2 linked regions of the Marinoscillum sp. 108 genome follow. The protein of the gene in region 1 interacts with the protein of each later gene in a pairwise test. Links are inferred from orthologs where the notes say so. Each region holds a gene or a part of one and is shown on either strand. Other genes may lie near its edges. The genes, in order: rlmB and GV030_RS15415.

The links.
Region 2: the proteins of rlmB (region 1) and GV030_RS15415 interact in binary tests that used the Escherichia coli proteins (3 or more experiments, as listed by UniProt). The link is inferred for Marinoscillum sp. 108 from one-to-one orthologs.

Annotation. Positions count from the first base shown.
Region 1 is NZ_LR734808.1:3,337,769-3,341,820, forward strand. Bases 1,017-4,015 are described here. They hold rlmB (23S rRNA (guanosine(2251)-2'-O)-methyltransferase RlmB), read left to right. Parts: upstream 1,017-2,142; coding sequence 2,143-2,889; downstream 2,890-4,015. Other genes in these bases: GV030_RS13585 (GWxTD domain-containing protein), read left to right, coding at 1,017-2,142; GV030_RS13595 (mannose-1-phosphate guanylyltransferase), read right to left, coding at 2,882-3,952. Also shown: GV030_RS13575 (Dps family protein), read right to left, coding at 1-157; GV030_RS13580 (bifunctional 2-polyprenyl-6-hydroxyphenol methylase/3-demethylubiquinol 3-O-methyltransferase UbiG), read right to left, coding at 173-943; more of GV030_RS13585, read left to right, coding at 994-1,016. UniProt on the Escherichia coli protein: Specifically methylates the ribose of guanosine 2251 in 23S rRNA.
Region 2 is NZ_LR734811.1:27,700-40,493, reverse strand. Bases 6,164-9,090 are described here. They hold GV030_RS15415 (NAD(P)H-hydrate dehydratase), read left to right. Parts: upstream 6,164-6,842; coding sequence 6,843-8,339; downstream 8,340-9,090. Other genes in these bases: GV030_RS15410 (T9SS type A sorting domain-containing protein), read left to right, coding at 8,461-8,835; GV030_RS15420 (hypothetical protein), read left to right, coding at 6,164-6,814. In the rest of the region: GV030_RS15460 (hypothetical protein), read right to left, coding at 1-211; GV030_RS15455 (LON peptidase substrate-binding domain-containing protein), read left to right, coding at 299-928; GV030_RS15450 (NADH-quinone oxidoreductase subunit A), read left to right, coding at 949-1,446; NADH-quinone oxidoreductase subunit NuoB, read left to right, coding at 1,433-1,966; GV030_RS15440 (NADH-quinone oxidoreductase subunit C), read left to right, coding at 1,963-2,466; GV030_RS15435 (NADH-quinone oxidoreductase subunit D), read left to right, coding at 2,519-3,730; GV030_RS15430 (hypothetical protein), read left to right, coding at 3,794-5,056; GV030_RS15425 (RNA polymerase sigma factor), read left to right, coding at 5,098-5,664; more of GV030_RS15420, read left to right, coding at 5,648-6,163; GV030_RS15405 (DUF2723 domain-containing protein), read right to left, coding at 9,594-12,560; GV030_RS15400 (hypothetical protein), read right to left, coding at 12,742-12,794. UniProt on the Escherichia coli protein: Bifunctional enzyme that catalyzes the epimerization of the S- and R-forms of NAD(P)HX and the dehydration of the S-form of NAD(P)HX at the expense of ADP, which is converted to AMP.

The sequences.
Region 1 (4,052 bases):
AAGTCAAGGCCTCTGTGTACAGTTCCTCAAACTTTACATGTAGCTCAAAAAACCGCTTTCCTTTGATGTTCCAATGGAATCCGCGGGTGTTTTGATAGTAAATATGAAAGTCGCTGAGTAGTTGATTAAGTTCGATTATTAGTTTTTCTGAATTCATGATCTTTTTTTGTTTTTACTTACTTAGAATAACAAAAAGATCAAGGTTTTGTTCGGACTTTTCCCTGACAAAATAGTCCTCATGTGAGATAGAAAGAACCAGTTCGTCCGACTGGTTTTTGAGTTTATTTCGGTTTCGTCTATTGAGGATTTCATAGGGCTTTCTGAGCAGTGCCGCCGGGAGCCTGTATTGCAGGTCCAGGATGTCATACTTCATGATTTTCTGCACAGACTTGCGGTTGCGCTCATGGTATTCCATCACCTTTTCATTGCCCGCTATTCCTTTCATATCTACTGAGGAGAAATATTTTCCAGCCAGAGTGGCCAATTGATCTGCGGTATATTCCCGGATGTGCCATGGATTACGGCTCAGGGTCATTTTGATGTTGGGCGTAGATAGAATTGCTTTTCCTCCAGGCTTTAGGATGCGGTGGATTTCTGAAAGAAAAAGTTCATCCTGCTGAATGTGCTCGATCACCTGAAAACTTACCACCGTATCAAAACTATTATCCGGCAAATCGATGGGAGGAAAAACACCTGACTCAAAGCGCGCATTCTTGAATTTTCCACGTAATGTTTCAATAACTCCTTCAATTTTATCGAGTCCCAAATAACTATCTACTTTATTCAGAAGTAGGGATACGCCCCTGCCTTCGCCGCAGCCCAGTTCCAGCAAGTCTCCCGAAACCAGCGGCTCAGCTGCGTAATAAGCTTTTAGGAGCCTTTGATGGATGGGGTTGTCTGAGGGGATCTGGTCTGATGTGATCTCAGTAGTATATACACTCATGGCAATTTTTTTGGCAAAGAAACCAAATTATTACTTAACTTTTTTGCCTTATGCAGCGACAGAGAAGTGGTTTTCTTATTTTCCTTATTTGTCTGGCATCGGTTTCTCATGCTTTAGACCTTTCCAGAATTAACCTTGGCTTTCAATATGATCTCAGTGCCGGCATGACCATCAGTCATCGGGTGGTGGAGGTGAATGAAGGTGTGGCGGTTTATTTTAGGGTGAGCACCGATAGCCTGGGTGCATGGCAGAGTCATTTTCTTTTGCAGGAGAGATACAATTCACTCAAGCATGATACCCTGAGTAATTACACGCTGGATACACTGCAGATCAGTCTGTCTTCCGGATACTTTAAACTTACCCTGCCCCAGTCCTCAAAAGCATTGTTGCTCATCAGTATGGTGGACCTCAACAGAGGGCTGTACAGAATTGGAGATGTTAGGATTTCAACCCCTGTGGGGTTTACTCCAAACCTTCCGCTGGATGAGCGGGGCCTCCCAATTTTTGATAGTTATGTGACGGGTGAGAGCGTACGCATAGCAGGTGAAGTAGGCGAGCTCCATGCATACCAATACCTGGATGATTTTGGGTCGGCAGACCCACCCATGGGCCTCATGAAGCCTATAGCTCCCAGCCTGTCCATCGATAGTTCTTTTTATTTTGAAGGGGAGCTGGTCAGTATGGAGAACTACCACTTTTACCTCATTCAGGAGGATACCCTGGCTCAAACCGCCCTTACGCTGCTCAAGTGTCCTGCGTACTATCCGGAGTTCAAGCGATTGGATGAACTGATTGGTCCGCTTACATACATCACCACTCCTACGGAGCTCAAGGCCATCAGTGATAGTCAAAGTAAAAAGATTTTTGAAAATTTCTGGCTCAATACCTACGGGACCAAGTTTAGAGCGAAAAATGCCATTCGTGTCTTCTACAAGCAGGTGGAAGATGCTAACAGACTTTTCACGGATTACAAGCAGGGATGGAAAACTGACCGGGGGATGATCTACATCATCTTTGGTCTTCCAGATCAGGTCTTCCGCAATGAAAGCACAGAGGTCTGGAAATATAATGACGGCCCTGAATTTGAATTCATCAGGATTTCAACTCTCTTTACACCCACAATGTATACCTTGAAGCGTGACCGCCAGTATGAGCGGCTGTGGTATTCACAGGTAGGGGATCTCAGAAAAGGCTTATAAATGGAAGTAAAGAAAAATGAACATATGATCTATGGCATACGGGCTGTCATAGAAACCATCCATGCAGGAAAGGATCTTGAGAAAGTGTTCATTCAGAAGGGGTTGAAAGGGGATCTGGCGAAAGAGCTTCAGGGGCTTATTCATGGGAGACAGATTCCACTCTCCACGGTGCCTGTAGAAAAAATCAACAGTTTTACCCGTAAAAACCATCAGGGAGTGGTGGCCTTTTTGTCTCCTGTACAATACCACAAAATAGACCATGTGCTGCCTGCCGTATTTGAAAACAGACGTGTGCCTCTTATCCTTATACTGGATAGGGTTACGGATGTCAGAAATTTTGGAGGGATTGCCCGTACTGCTGAGTGCATGGGTGTGGATGCCATACTGATCCCTACCAAAAACAGTGCTCAAATCAATGCGGATGCCATCAAGACGTCAGCCGGAGCACTCAATTTTATTCCCGTGTGCAGAGAGGCCAATCTGAAAGAAGCCATCCAGTTCTTAAAGGACTCTGGGCTTCAGATAGTGGCCAGTACTGAGAAAGCAGAGTCTTACTTTCAGGATATCGATTTGATGGTACCCACGGCCATCATAGTGGGTTCTGAAGATGAGGGAATTTCATCTGCCTACCTGGCCATGGCCGATAAACAGGTGAAAATCCCTATCAGTGGAGAAATAGCTTCGCTAAATGTGTCAGTGGCTGCCGCCATGGCTCTGTACGAAGTAAATAGGCAAAGGCTTATATAAACTTCTCGCCTTTTTCCATTTTCACATCGGTGACAAACCGCCTGAAAATACCCGAATCTTCCTTTTTGCAGATCAGGAGTACATCCTCAAAGTCAGCAACGAGGTAGCCTTCCAGTCCCTGGGCTACGATCACACGATTGGTTTCGCTGAGAATGTAATTATCCTTAGAGTCGTAAGTGATCACATTACCCTCTATTACGTTTTCGTTCTCATCTTTGGTCTTGATTTCGTGCAGGGCATTCCATGAGCCCAGATCGGACCACCCAAAATCCCCCAAAACCACATATACACTGTCCGACTTCTCCATGATGGCATAATCTATGGAGTTGCTTTTGGAGAGCGAATAAGCCGATTTGATAAACTTCGGCTCATCGGGAGTATAGTAAATGCCAGAACCTTCCTCAAAAGTTTCCGCCAGCTCGGGCTGATACGTTTCAAAAGCATTGATGATGGCCGTGACACTCCACACAAAAATGCCGGCATTCCATACAAAATCGCCGCTAGCAATGAATTTCTCAGCCAGTTCTAGTTCGGGCTTTTCAGTGAAAGTCTTTACCTTCTTGATTTCTTCGTCGGATTCTTCAAACTGGATATAACCGTATCCGGTTTCAGGTCTGTGGGGCTCTATGCCTATAGTAAACAGACGTTCATCGTCTGCGTGGTCCACTGCCTGCCCAATCACCTCCACAAAAGCTGCTTCTTTAAAGATGACATGATCGGATGGCAAAATGACCATTACGCCATTAGGATCTTTTTCTTTGATTTTATAGGCAGCGTAGGCAATGCAAGGGGCTGTATTTCGTTTGGAGGGCTCGAGAAGTATATTCTCGCTGGGTAGCTCAGGTAGCTGCTCGGCAAGAAGATCTTTGTATATTTCGTTGGAAACCACCCAGATATTTTCAGAGGGTACAGTTTCCTTAAACCGGTCAAAGGTCATTTGAAGCAAAGTTCTGCCTGTTCCCAAAACATCTAGAAATTGTTTTGGTTTATTATTGCGGCTGTAAGGCCAAAACCTTGTTCCTGTACCACCTGCCATAATCACTACATGGATATTCTTGTTCATGTTGACTGTTGCTGAAATTAATGCTTTCTGGATTATTTTCGACAAATATAGACCAATGCTACAACCTGCACAGCAGTGTCTCTCGTCTATTGAATATCTG
Region 2 (12,794 bases), on another replicon or contig:
AGATGGTTTTCTGCTCAGGGTCTATTTCCAGAATGTAATAGGCAGACCACATGGCAGGGATCAGAAATGAAATAGCTATGCAGATGACAATGGCCGGAAATTCTGAGAGTCGAAGCAAAGCAAAGGCCATCGAGCCGAGCACAATGAGGGTTCCGACCATTCTGAATTGCCAGGGTAAAATGCGGCCTTGATTAATACGTATTTTGTTCACGGCGTACAAATGTGAGATGATTGGCTAAGGTCATCAATTTTTTAAAATTTATTCAAAACTCTCCGATTACTCTGGCGTTGTGTAGATATGGTGAAAGATATTCCTCTATTTCCGTTGAATTTGGTGGTATTTCCGAGGGAGGAACTCAACCTTCATATTTTCGAACCCCGGTATAAGCAACTGATCAATGACTGCCTGCTTACAAAAACTACTTTTGGTATTCCCTCCTATGTGGAGACCCGAATAGAGTACGGTACCGAAGTAAAGATCGTGGAGGTATCTAAGTTGTATAAGGATGGGCGAATGGATATTAAGACCTCCGGGCTGAGAATTTTCAAAGTGCTTGATTTTCAAAATCCATGGGATACCAAGCAATACGCCGGCGGTCCTGTGGAGTTGGTTGAGTGTATTGACGATACCGACGCCTCCAAGGCCATCAGGATAGTAGAGCTGTGCCGGGAGCTTTTTGAGTGGTTGCATATGGAGGAGGAAATCGGTTTAGGTGAAACAGCGGTGATGTATGATGTCATCCACAAAATAGGGCTGAAGCCAGAGGAGGAGTACCAATTGCTGAAGATGAGCTCTGAAAGTGAGCGGCAATCTTATGTAATCAATCACCTGGAAAACCTGATACCGGCACTGGAGAGGGCAGAGAAGGCCAAAGAAAAAATCAGAATGAACGGACACTTCAAGCACTTCGACCCGTTAAAATTCTAATCATTGTGTAATTTTCAGGGATGTTAGAGATTTCAGGATTTGGAGTTGCTCTGTTATTTATTATCGGGGGTGTAGGGTTTATCATGACCACACTGCTGGTAGGAAAAGCATTGCGCCCTGTTCGCCCCAATGTGGAGAAGGAAACCACCTACGAATCGGGGGAGGACCCCGTGAAGTCTGCGTGGAGTATTTTCAACATACGATTTTACGTAGTTGCGCTTATTTTTCTCCTTTTCGAAACCGAGTTGGTTTTTTTGTTTCCCTGGGCTACGGTATTTGCAGATCCAGAGATGAATGCTGAGACTAGCGGTCTGTGGGGCATGTTTTCCCTCATAGAGACTTTCATTTTCATAGGAATTTTGTTTTTGGGTCTGATCTATGTGTGGGCCAATGGAATGCTCGATTGGGTGAAACCAAAATCAAAAGCGGTAGAATTCAAATCGAAAATACCACTCAAGGCCTATGCGCACATCAATCAAAAAGAATATAAAGTAAGGAAGCAGGATGGGACTACTTGATCAGCAGTTTGGACAGGGGGGGATTATCGTCACCAAGGCAGATGACCTGCTCAACTGGGCACGACTTTCCAGTATATGGCCGATGGGATTTGGCCTGGCCTGCTGCGCCATAGAAATGATGGGGGCCTATGCTTCGGGTTATGATATGGATCGTTTCGGGGTGTTGCCGCGTGCTTCACCACGGCAGTCGGATGTGATGGTGGTGGCCGGTACTGTCACTTTTAAAATGGCCGACCGGGTAAGGAGACTTTATGAGCAGATGGCGGAGCCTAGATATGTGATCTCCATGGGCAGCTGTTCCAACTGTGGCGGACCTTATTGGGAGCATGGTTACCATGTAGTGAAGGGTGTGGATAAAATCATTCCTGTGGATGTGTATGTACCAGGGTGTCCTCCCAGACCAGAGGCGTTGATCGGAGGCTTTATGAAACTTCAGGAGAAGATCAGAGGGGAGTCTCTGATGAAGCCGGAAGCTTTGAAAAAATTAATGGAGAAGAGGAAGAAAGCTACTGTATCATGACCTTTCAAGAACTCAAACAACTTGTAACCGACCAGTTTCCTGAGGCCATGCTTGGTGAGGATTTGAATGCCACGCCGCAGGCCTTGCTGGTGGCACCAGAAGCCATTCATGCAGTTTGTACCTGGCTGCATGCTGGAGAGAAGACTTATTTTGATTCGCTTTCGTGCCTCACCGGACTTGACAATGGCCCTGAAGCTGGCACCATGGAGGTAATTTACAACCTGTACAGCATCCCGTATGATCTGCATCTGATGCTAAAGGTTTCTTTGGAGAGAGCTAATCCTCATATTGATACCGTATCAGATATTTGGAAAACGGCCAACTGGCACGAGCGGGAGGCCTATGACCTTTTGGGTATTCATTTTAATAATCACCCAGATTTGAGGAGAATTCTCTTACCCAAGGACTGGGAAGGCCACCCCTTGAGGAAGGATTATGAGGAACAGGAGAAGTACCATGGCATGACAGTGAAATACGACAGGAAGGAAGCGCCTAACTAGACCCTCGAAAGTAAAATAAATCACGGTTTATCATCATCATTCCAACACTCACTTGAACATTCAATACACATACCACCCGGATCATCTGAAAAACTCAGAACCGTCAGTTTACACAGCGGAGAGTCTGAAAAAAGAGGAAATGCTGATCAATCTGGGACCGCAGCACCCCTCCACTCATGGGGTGCTCAGGCTGGAGGTAATCACCGATGGTGAAATGGTGAAGGATGTGGTGCCTCACCCTGGCTACCTGCATAGATGTTTTGAAAAGCATGCTGAGTCAGTTCCCTTTAATCAGGTGATTCCCTATGTGGATCGATTGGACTATGTGGCAGCCATGAACTCAGAACATGCCTACGCCATGGGTATAGAGCGTATGCTTGGCATCTCTGAGAGAATCCCCAAACGGGTGGAATACATCAGGGTGTTGGTAGCAGAGTTAAACAGGCTTGCTTCCCATTTTGTGGCCATTGGCACCTATGGCATGGATATCGGGGCATTTACCCCTTTCCTCTGGATGATGCGCGATCGTGAGCATATTCTCAGACTTTTAGAATGGGCTTCTGGTGCCCGAATGCTCTATAATTATGTATGGATAGGTGGGTTGTTTTATGACTTGCCTGTGGGCTTCGAAGAGCGCTGCGTGAGCTTTTCAAAATACTTGAAGCCCAAACTCCGAGACCTGGAAAAGCTTTTGATCTCCAATAAGATCTTCATAGATCGTACTGCCCATGTTGGGACCCTCCCGCTTGACCTGGCCATCAACTATGGGGTGACAGGCCCAATGCTGCGTGGATCCGGCCTTAAGTTTGACCTCAGGCGGGTGGATGGATACAGTGTGTATCCCGAACTGGACTTTGAAATACCCATCGGTGAAGGACACGTGGGAGAGGTAGGTGATTGCTGGGATCGCAATTGGGTCCGCTTTCGCGAATGCGAGGAATCCCTAAAAATTATTGACCAATGTCTGACTCAATTGACCTCAGATCATAAACGCACCCGGGAGTTTGATCCACGTGAGATGGTGCCGAAGAAGATCAGGCCGAAGGCTCAGGATTTTTACATTCGTGCAGAAAATCCAAAGGGCGAGTTGGGTTTCTTTTTCCGGACTGACGGACGAAGTGACCAGGCTTTACGTTGCAAGGCGCGCTCCTGCTGCTTCACGAACCTGTCTGTGCTTCCTGAGATCAGCCGGGGTTATATGCTCGCAGACCTTATTGCCATTGTTGGCTCCCTTGATTTTGTCATGGGGGAGGTAGATAGATAATATTTTTCAGAGCTTGCAGCGTTTTTGATACAGCTTCAGTCTTAGTACCAAACCCATGTTACTATGATCTGGAAAAATCAAACATTTCAAATACTGATTGTTGGCATTTTGCTGACTTCATGCGATGCTTTTCAAGAGGATGTAGCTCCAAAAGGAGAGGATGAACTGGTGCTGACGGAAGGTATTTCTGCGTTACCCAACACCCCAGTTTTTATTGATCTGAAGAAGACCATCCGGTCCTCTGAGGCTGTCAGGTTTAGTATTGGCGCGGCGCCCAACAAAGGGAGCGCCACTATTTCGGACCAGGCGATTTTACAGTATGTTCCTAACAACGACTTCACCCATGGGCAGGATGTGGTGTCTATTCAACTTCTTAATGGAGTGGGGCAGCTTATTGATACTGACAGTTTACTGATCACCATGGCTACTTCTGCGGATAGTCTGCCATGCTTCAATGGTGCATTGAGTGATTACTATTCTGTATCCAAAAATACATCATTGATTATCTATCCGATCGCCAACGATGGATATTGTGTGGAGAGCACTTCCGGGGCGGTGATTGATTTTATGGAAGAGCCAGCTCACGGTTCGCTGAGTCAGGTGGAGTTATTTACCTATCGGTACACTCCTGAGGCTGATTTTGTGGGCCGGGAGCAATTTATGTATGAACTCACCCTCATAGATAATGAAGGAGCAACGTTTTATTCCATCGGGCAAGTGAATATTGAGGTGACTGAGACTTCTTTTGGTTGTGATACCATGGTCTACCCGCTTACCTATGAGATGCCCGATTCCCTTAGTTATTTGGATGTATTGCCTTTTGCGCCCAGTCCGGTTTGTGAAGTCTTCACCTGGACTGTCCATTTGAAGAGCGTGACATCCGGGAGTGCCGAAGTACTTAATAGTGGCCTCATAAGGTATTACCCGGGAACTGATTCCATTGATGTGATAGACTATAGCATCTCATTTGGAGATCAGACTTTTCATAACCAAATCACCATCATCATCGAAGGCAGAACCGATGATCAATGCCTTGAAGCCATTTATGACGAATATCAGCTTTCGATCACAAAGGATTCACTAGGTACCCGGGACCATCCGTATATCCTGAATGTAGCTGAAAATGACATTACGTGCTCAACAGACTATACCCTTCAGATTGTGATAGAGCCGGAGATAGGGGTCAGTTCCGTCAATGCCGAGCAAATGATTGAGTACTATGTGGAGAATTTCGAATCGGATAGTACGGAAACAGCTTTTCTCTACCAAATATGTGCCGGAGGCGCCTGTGATACGGCACACGTTTCTCTGATGTTGGAGTTTTGATTTAGACATCTCAAATAAAGAAAACGACCCGACATGGTTTCATGTCGGGTTGTGTCGGTTATCAAGTGAGTCAGTTGATCCAGGAAATATTGAAAGGAGACCGTCGGGCCCAGGGACGATTTTATGATGAGTTCAGTCCATTGGTGATGGGTATTTGCATGCGATATATGAAAAGTCATGAAGCAGCATCAGATGTATTTCAGGAGGCCTTTATAAAAATATTCAACAACCTAGGTCAGGTAAAGAACATGCAGGCCGTAGCGGGATGGATTAAGAAGATCACTGTGAATACGGCCCTGGATCATCTCCGAGTGATTAGGTATGATCATGATGTCGGTTCGGAAGGAAATGAACTCAGTGACCAGTTTTATAGCGACCTGATCGACAAGCTGTCTACGGAGGTCATTTTGCAGGCAGTCAATAATCTGGCTGAGGGTTACCGGGTGATTTTCAATATGAGCGTTATTGATGGATTTAGCCACAAGGAAATTGCCAATGAACTGGGTATTTCGGAGAGCACCAGCAGGTCGCAGCTCACGCATGCCAGGCATGTGTTGAAAAGATATTTGAATGAGCTAGGAATTACACGCTATGAACAAGTCATTTGAAGATAAAATAAGAGATCGATTGAGCGAATACCGCGTTGATCCACCGGCAGGTTTTCGTGATGCTATTCTTAATGCTCCGGGACCTGGTGAGGCCTGGCTTGTTCGTTTTTTTCATGCGTTTGGAGCGGTGCTTATGCTGATTTCCCTATTCATGGTGGGGTATATCCCCATGAGGGAGCAGGCAGATTTGGGTTTGGGTGATGAGGGCAGGCTGAACAGCCAAGAGGTAGTTGACTTCTCTGGAGATTCATTTTCTCATCCGACAATAGCCATGAATGATGAGGAAGCAACTCCAATGAAAACTTCGCCCAGGGCTCTGGAATCAAAGGAAGAATTAATTACGCCACTGCCCCATGCTGAGATGAGGGATGAGGAGCGATATGATGCCCCTCACAGAGCTGTGTTTGATCCCTGGGATTTGGAGAAATTAGCGGGAGAGGAAGCCATGGAACCTGCCTATCCGACATTGGCAGGTGGGGTGGAGACAAATGAGATTATTTTTAAGAGAACCAGACGAGCCTACACGCTATACCTTGAAGGGGGGGCTTTCTTTTTATACAACAGGATCAGGCCAAACCTCGATGACGACATTTATGTGAGTGATTATGATGCCCCTTTCGGGCTGTCAGCTTCGCGGGTTGGCCTTTCCGTGCATTGGGGACTGCAGCGGACATGGTCCGAGCATTTTAGTACCAGACTTGGTTTGGGATTTAATCATTACAATCAGGATTTCTCCTTCAACGTTCGTGGTACAACACCCCAAACGGTGGTAGTGGAATCGGATTTTGTTACTCCGATTTATGAGATCAGTACAGTTCAGATTAAAAAGCGAGTGTCTACAGTGGGGGTGAAAATCCAAAATACCTGGTCTTTCCCATCACGTTACAATTCTTTGTTTGCCTCTGTTGAATACCAAAGAATGATCAGCTCACTACCAACCTTTGAATATGAAGGGACCAGACACACGCTGGTTGACCCCAACCAATATTTTTTAGAACTGGGATTGAGAAAGTTACTTTTCGAGGGAAACCGCGGCCTCATTCATGTGACGCCTGCTTTCAAATATTCGGTGACTAAATTTAGAGAGATGGACATTATATCCGTCAAGCCTTTTAGTGTGGGGGTTTCTGTATCGTATGGCTTGAAGTAAGGGCTTTTCTTGTGTAGCTTAGTCTGCTATGATACCCATCCTCACTGCTCAGCAAATACGTGATGCCGACCAATACACCATTGGGCATGAGCCAATCACTTCCATTAACCTTATGGAACGTGCTTCCAGAGCATTTGTAAGAAAATTTTCTACGCTGGTGCCAGGGGGTAGCCGGATTATGATATTCTGTGGTACTGGCAACAACGGAGGAGATGGTCTGGTCATTGCACGGGTGCTGATCCAGCAGGCACATGATGTCAGCATTTTTGTTGTTGGTTCCGTTGAAAGAGCCACAGAAGATTTTAAGGTCAATTTCGAAAGACTTTCAGTTCTCACAGGGATTCATCAGGTTGTGAATGAAGATCAAATTCCCAGTATCCCGGATAATGCTGTGGTGATAGACGGACTGTTTGGCAGTGGTCTTTCCCGGCCTGTGAGTGGTCTGTTTGCCAATGTGATTGATCAAATAAATAAATCAGGTGCTGAGGTATACGCTATTGACATCTCGTCCGGCCTTTATCCTGACCAGCCACTGGGTGAGGGAGCGGTAGTGGAGGCTACACATACCATTTCTTTTCAGACTCCCAAATTGATTTTTTTCCTTCCGGAAATGCGCAAGTACGTAGGGCAGTGGCATGTGGTGGATATTGGACTGGATGAGCCTTTCATACAGAGTTGCGAGACTGATGCTTTTTTTACCCAGGCCCGGGATATTGCGCTGCCCTCACGATCCACGTTTGACCACAAGGGAAGTGCTGGCAGATTGCTGCTGATTGCAGGTAGTAAGGGCAAGATGGGTGCGGCCACTTTGAGTGCCAGGGCAGCCATGCGTAGCGGATGCGGGTTGCTGTATATACACACGCCTTGCTGCGGGTTAAATATTCTTCAGGTGAATGTACCGGAGGCCATGGTGATTGAAGATGAGCATACTGAAGTAATCACGGAGGTCATGCCCGCCGACAATGTGGATGTGCTGGCAATGGGACCGGGTATCGGCACCAATTCGCTTACCCAAAAGGCGTTGGCTGATTTGATTCTTCATACCAGCGAACCCATGGTGTTGGATGCTGATGCACTTAATATCCTGGCACTCAACCCCGAGCTATTGAATGCATTGCCACCGGAAAGCATTCTTACACCGCATCCTGGAGAGTTTGCTCGTTTGGTAGGGGCCTGGAGGAGCGATTTTGAAAAATTGGAAAAACTCCGCTGGTTGGCGAAGACCTATCAACTAAATGTGGTGTTGAAGGGAGCTTATTCAGCGGTTTGCAGTTCTCGTGGGTACCTATATTTTAATCCCACCGGTAACCCGGGGATGGCTACTGCTGGCAGCGGCGATGTGCTCACGGGCATTGTGGCGGCTTTGCTGGCACAGGGGATGGCACCATTTGATGCGCTGAGGGCCGGAGTGTATCTCCATGGACAGGCCGGAGACGAAGCTGCCATTAACGTGGGGGAGATTTCATTAATGGCATCAGATTTGATAGAATATCTGCCTGCGGCTTTCAAAAAATTACATTTTTAGGGTGGTTTTTTTTAAGACATCATAAAAGATGTTAAAAACCGGACTTAACGAAGAATTCATGTAAAAATTTTGAGGTAATGCGGGAACTTTGGTATTTTTTTTGCGTACTTTGTATGTAACAATGTACAATAAACTCATCATAGCGTCGTTTGCCTGCCTCCTCTCCTTGGCCGCCTGGTCACAGAGTGGTACTGGTAGCGTGGTGAGTGCAGAAACTAATTTCTACAATCAGCCTCTTGATATTAGCAATAAGATTGAGATTTATCCTAACCCGGCTGTTGAGTATGTGATCGTGGAGATCTCCAATTCTACCCTTACCAATACTGAGTTTGAGATGCACAGTATCATCGGTAATGAGATTAAGATTTCTCCTGAGGAAATTGGAAATGGCCGATTCAGAGTACCCGTGAAAGATTTTGCTACAGGGTATTATTTCCTTGTGGTAAAAGATGAGGTATTGAGGTTCAAAAAAGCCTATCGATTTTTGAAAAATTAGAATCTTCTTTCTGAAAGCAGATGCCACCAAGTTGAAAAGATTTTGGTGGCTTTTTTTTGTTCAATATTTGATGTCCTCTTAATGATCCCCCTCCATAGGGGTCAAACAATATTTGTGTGGGGTGACATTATATATTTATTGTTTGTAAAATCAAATAATCTACTTGAAAGTAGAGAACAAGGACGTAAAGGAGGGCGGGGCATCCAAGCCTTGCCCGGCCGGGACAAGTGTGAATCATTTTGACTCCAAAAAATTCCTAAAAAAGCGCAACCCAGATGAGTCAAAATGATTGTTTGCGTGCGACCGGCCAGGTTGGTGCCTCCTTTATGTGGAATCACCAATTGTTTTCTTTGCCTACGCGGCCCGGGGCAAGCAAAGAAAATGAAGGGTATGTTGCAAATCAATTGGATTGAGGGATGTAAGGTATCAGATAACTACTTCAACATCCATCTTTAATACAATTTATCCACAGGAATTCCGCTTGATCCCTCCATAGCTTTCGTCATGATGTAGGGCTCGATGGTCTAGTTGGTGATCTTCTAAACGCGTCGGTTGTCAGCCCCTCATACCAACTGATGAACTCGTCATTGGTCGTAGCCCGAACTCAGGATTCTTTGGGTGAGAGCCTGGTAGTTAGATGCTCTGGGATGAGTTAGATTGATCCATGAGTAATGGGGGTCAGCCTTACCACCGGTTGAAAAAACAAAAGGCCCCGCGAGTGAAACTCGCGGGGCCTTTTTTGAGATCCTTCTATCTCATTAATTATTCTGAAAGGATTTGTAGTATTTATTGAACATCTCCTCATACTTTGCAGCCTCCTCATTCATCCGGTTGGCCCGATAGGCACGGGTGATGTTATTTAGCGAGTAGAGTTTTTGTTGGATTTCCGCACGGTTGTAGATACCCCTTTCTATATAGTAATCCAGCATTTCTACAGCATCTTTTGAGGTGGTTTCTGCCACATAGTTGGCCAGATCATTTTCGCCGACCTCAAGAAGCAGACCTACCTGCTGTACATTGAAGTAGTCAAATGGAATGGACTCATTGGGCATTACCTCCAGACACCTTACCAATACTTCCTTAGCTCGGTCATAGTCATTGGCTTCCATCAGTGAGATAGCCAGTGTGTTAAAAGCTGATCTGTGATTCAGACAGAAATTGCGATAATCCTCAGAATAATACACATCCGGATTATCCAGCTGTCTCCAGTGATATTTCTCCATCAGGTTTTGGTACATCACGTCGTTGTTCACCTGATATTCCTGGGCATTCGGGTTTTTTACCGGCAATAGTCGGTAAGCAATACCCTCCTGAACCACATAAGGTCTAAGGTTCATATTCAGTGAATTCATGGAGGTGGTATTGAAGTAGATAGGTCTCTCCCAATTAGAGTTGACCATGAGGTCAATCACTCCCAGGTCATTCTTTTCCAGTCCTCTTCCCTGTATACTCCAGGTCATTTTATCCACAATCCTGTTTTCCAGATTTTTAGGCACTACACCCATTGCTTTGATCTTCGCAGTGTCAATGTTCAGGAACATCTGCCTGGAAGGAACTGAGTTGTAGTAAGATCCAGTGCTCAGGGGCACCTGAAGACCTTTGTGCTCCTGTTTGATCAGATCGAGGAACCTATTCGCATTGATGGCCCCTTTGATGCTCTTATTCTCCATTACCGGCAGATAATCATTGAGCCCGCCCTGCTGATAATTCTTGAGAGACAAGCTGAATGGTAGCGGCGCTGACTCGTAGGCAGGGCGCATCATCTGGCTCACGTACCAGTCGGTATTGAAATAGCTCAATACGATCACACGCACGTCTGTTCTGTATCCTTCCACTTCCTGAACATACCAGAGAGGGAAGGTGTCATTGTCTCCACCAGTGAACAATATGGCATTGGGCGCACATGAATCCAGGTAGTTTTTGGCTGCATCTACTGAGAAGTACCTGTTGGATCTGTCATGATCGTCCCAGTTTTCTTTTGCCATTACACCCGGTATGGTAAGTCCCAATAGTAAGGAGAGTACGGCCAGGAGTTTCTTGTTTTTCACAATGGCCCCGAGCAAGTCGTATATGGCCAGTACTCCGAAACCGATCCAAATAGCGAATACATAATAGGAGCCGGAATAAATGTAATCACGCTCACGAGGCTCAGACGGGGGAGAGTTCAGGTAAAGTACCAGAGCTATTCCTGTCAGGAAGAAGAGTAGCAGCGTGACCGAAAAATATTTTTTGTCCTTTTTGTACTGAATGAAAATCCCTAACAAGCCTAGCAAAAGGGGCAGAGAATAATAGATGTTCCTGCCCTTGTTTTCCAGAAGAGACTCTGGAAGGTCTGTATCAAAAGCACCGTTGAGCCCTACCCAACCAGCATCCTGAATGTCTGAACTTCTGCCAGAGAAGTTCCATAGGAAATATCGCATGTACATAGTGCCCACCTGATAGTTGAGCATAAAGTATATGTTGTCCGTAAAACTTGGTTTTTCATCGGGTTGCAGCCCGGTAATCTCTCGGTAGCGCTGCTTGTGTGCTTCCGTGTTGCTGTACATCCTGGGCAGAATGGTGGTATGCTTGGGATTATAGACGTACTCAAGTTTGTAATCTTTGATTTCGTACTTATCCTCACCACGCATGTAAGTAGGACTGCCCTGCTTTTGATCTACGATATCGGCTGTATAGTACTGACCTTTAAACAAAGGTCTGCTCCCGTACTGCTCGCGTTTCAGGTAAGACACGAAAGACAGCACGTCTTCAGGGTTGTTTTCATCTATCGGTGGGTTGTAATTACTTCGTATGAGTACGATGGTATAGGAAGAATAACCGATGATGATGAAAGTGAAACAAAGGAGAATGGTATTGAGCGTAAGTTTCTGTTTTTTGATGGAGTAGTATATTCCATAAACCAATCCGCCAAGAAATGCAGTACCAAAGAATATAACCCCCGATCCAAATGGAAGTCCCAAGCCATTGACAAAGAATATTTCCAGAGTACCCGCTACCGAAGGCAGGCCGGGGATTACGCCCAGCATGACGATGAGTATAGCAGCTCCGGCAGCACCTAGGGTTAGGATGATTCCTTTTTTGGTAATCTTTTCGTTGTTTTTAAAATAAATGATCAGCCCCATAGCCGGGATCGTCACGAGGTTGAGCAAGTGAACACCAATGGATAAGCCCATCATGTAAGCGATAAGGATCAGCCATTTGTTTCCATCTGAGTCGTTTTCAATGTTTTCCCATTTCAGGATAGCCCAAAATACAAAGGCGGTAAAAAACGCTGACATACCGTAAACTTCGGCTTCCACAGCGCTGAACCAAAAGGAGTCAGAGAAGGTGCAAGACAAAGCACCAACAAGGCCTGCACTCATAATCAGGATGGTCTGTTCAGTGGTTTCTTCACCTTTCTTGATTTTCAGCACTCTCTTGACAAGGTGAGTGATGGACCAAAACAAGAACAGGATAGAAAATGCACTACTCATCACACTGAGCATATTGATCCAGAAGGCTACCTGAGTGACATCACCCAGAGCCAGTAGAGAGAATAATCTGCCTACCAAAAGGAAAAAAGGTGCTCCCGGAGGGTGGGGAACTTCGAGCTTATAAGAACAGGCGATAAACTCACCACAGTCCCAGAAACTGGCAGTGGGCTCCACGGTCAAGGTGTAGACCACCATTGAAATGATAAAAGTAGCCCATCCGGCTATTACGTTAGTCTTTTGATATCCCATCATGATTCTTTTGAGTCAACTTGGCGAAATTAGCAATAATGCGGTATAATGTCTGAGGATTCGATTCTTTATATGGGCTATTATAAAGCTTATTTACTCCGAAATGGAATTTTTGATTCTTTCATTACATATAAATTTTGTTAAAAAGGAGAGTTTGTTTCTGCCAGGATTTCAGGTGTAAAATTCATTTGTACACGATCACATAATAGATTAGCCACAAAAAGAAAAAAAGCACAT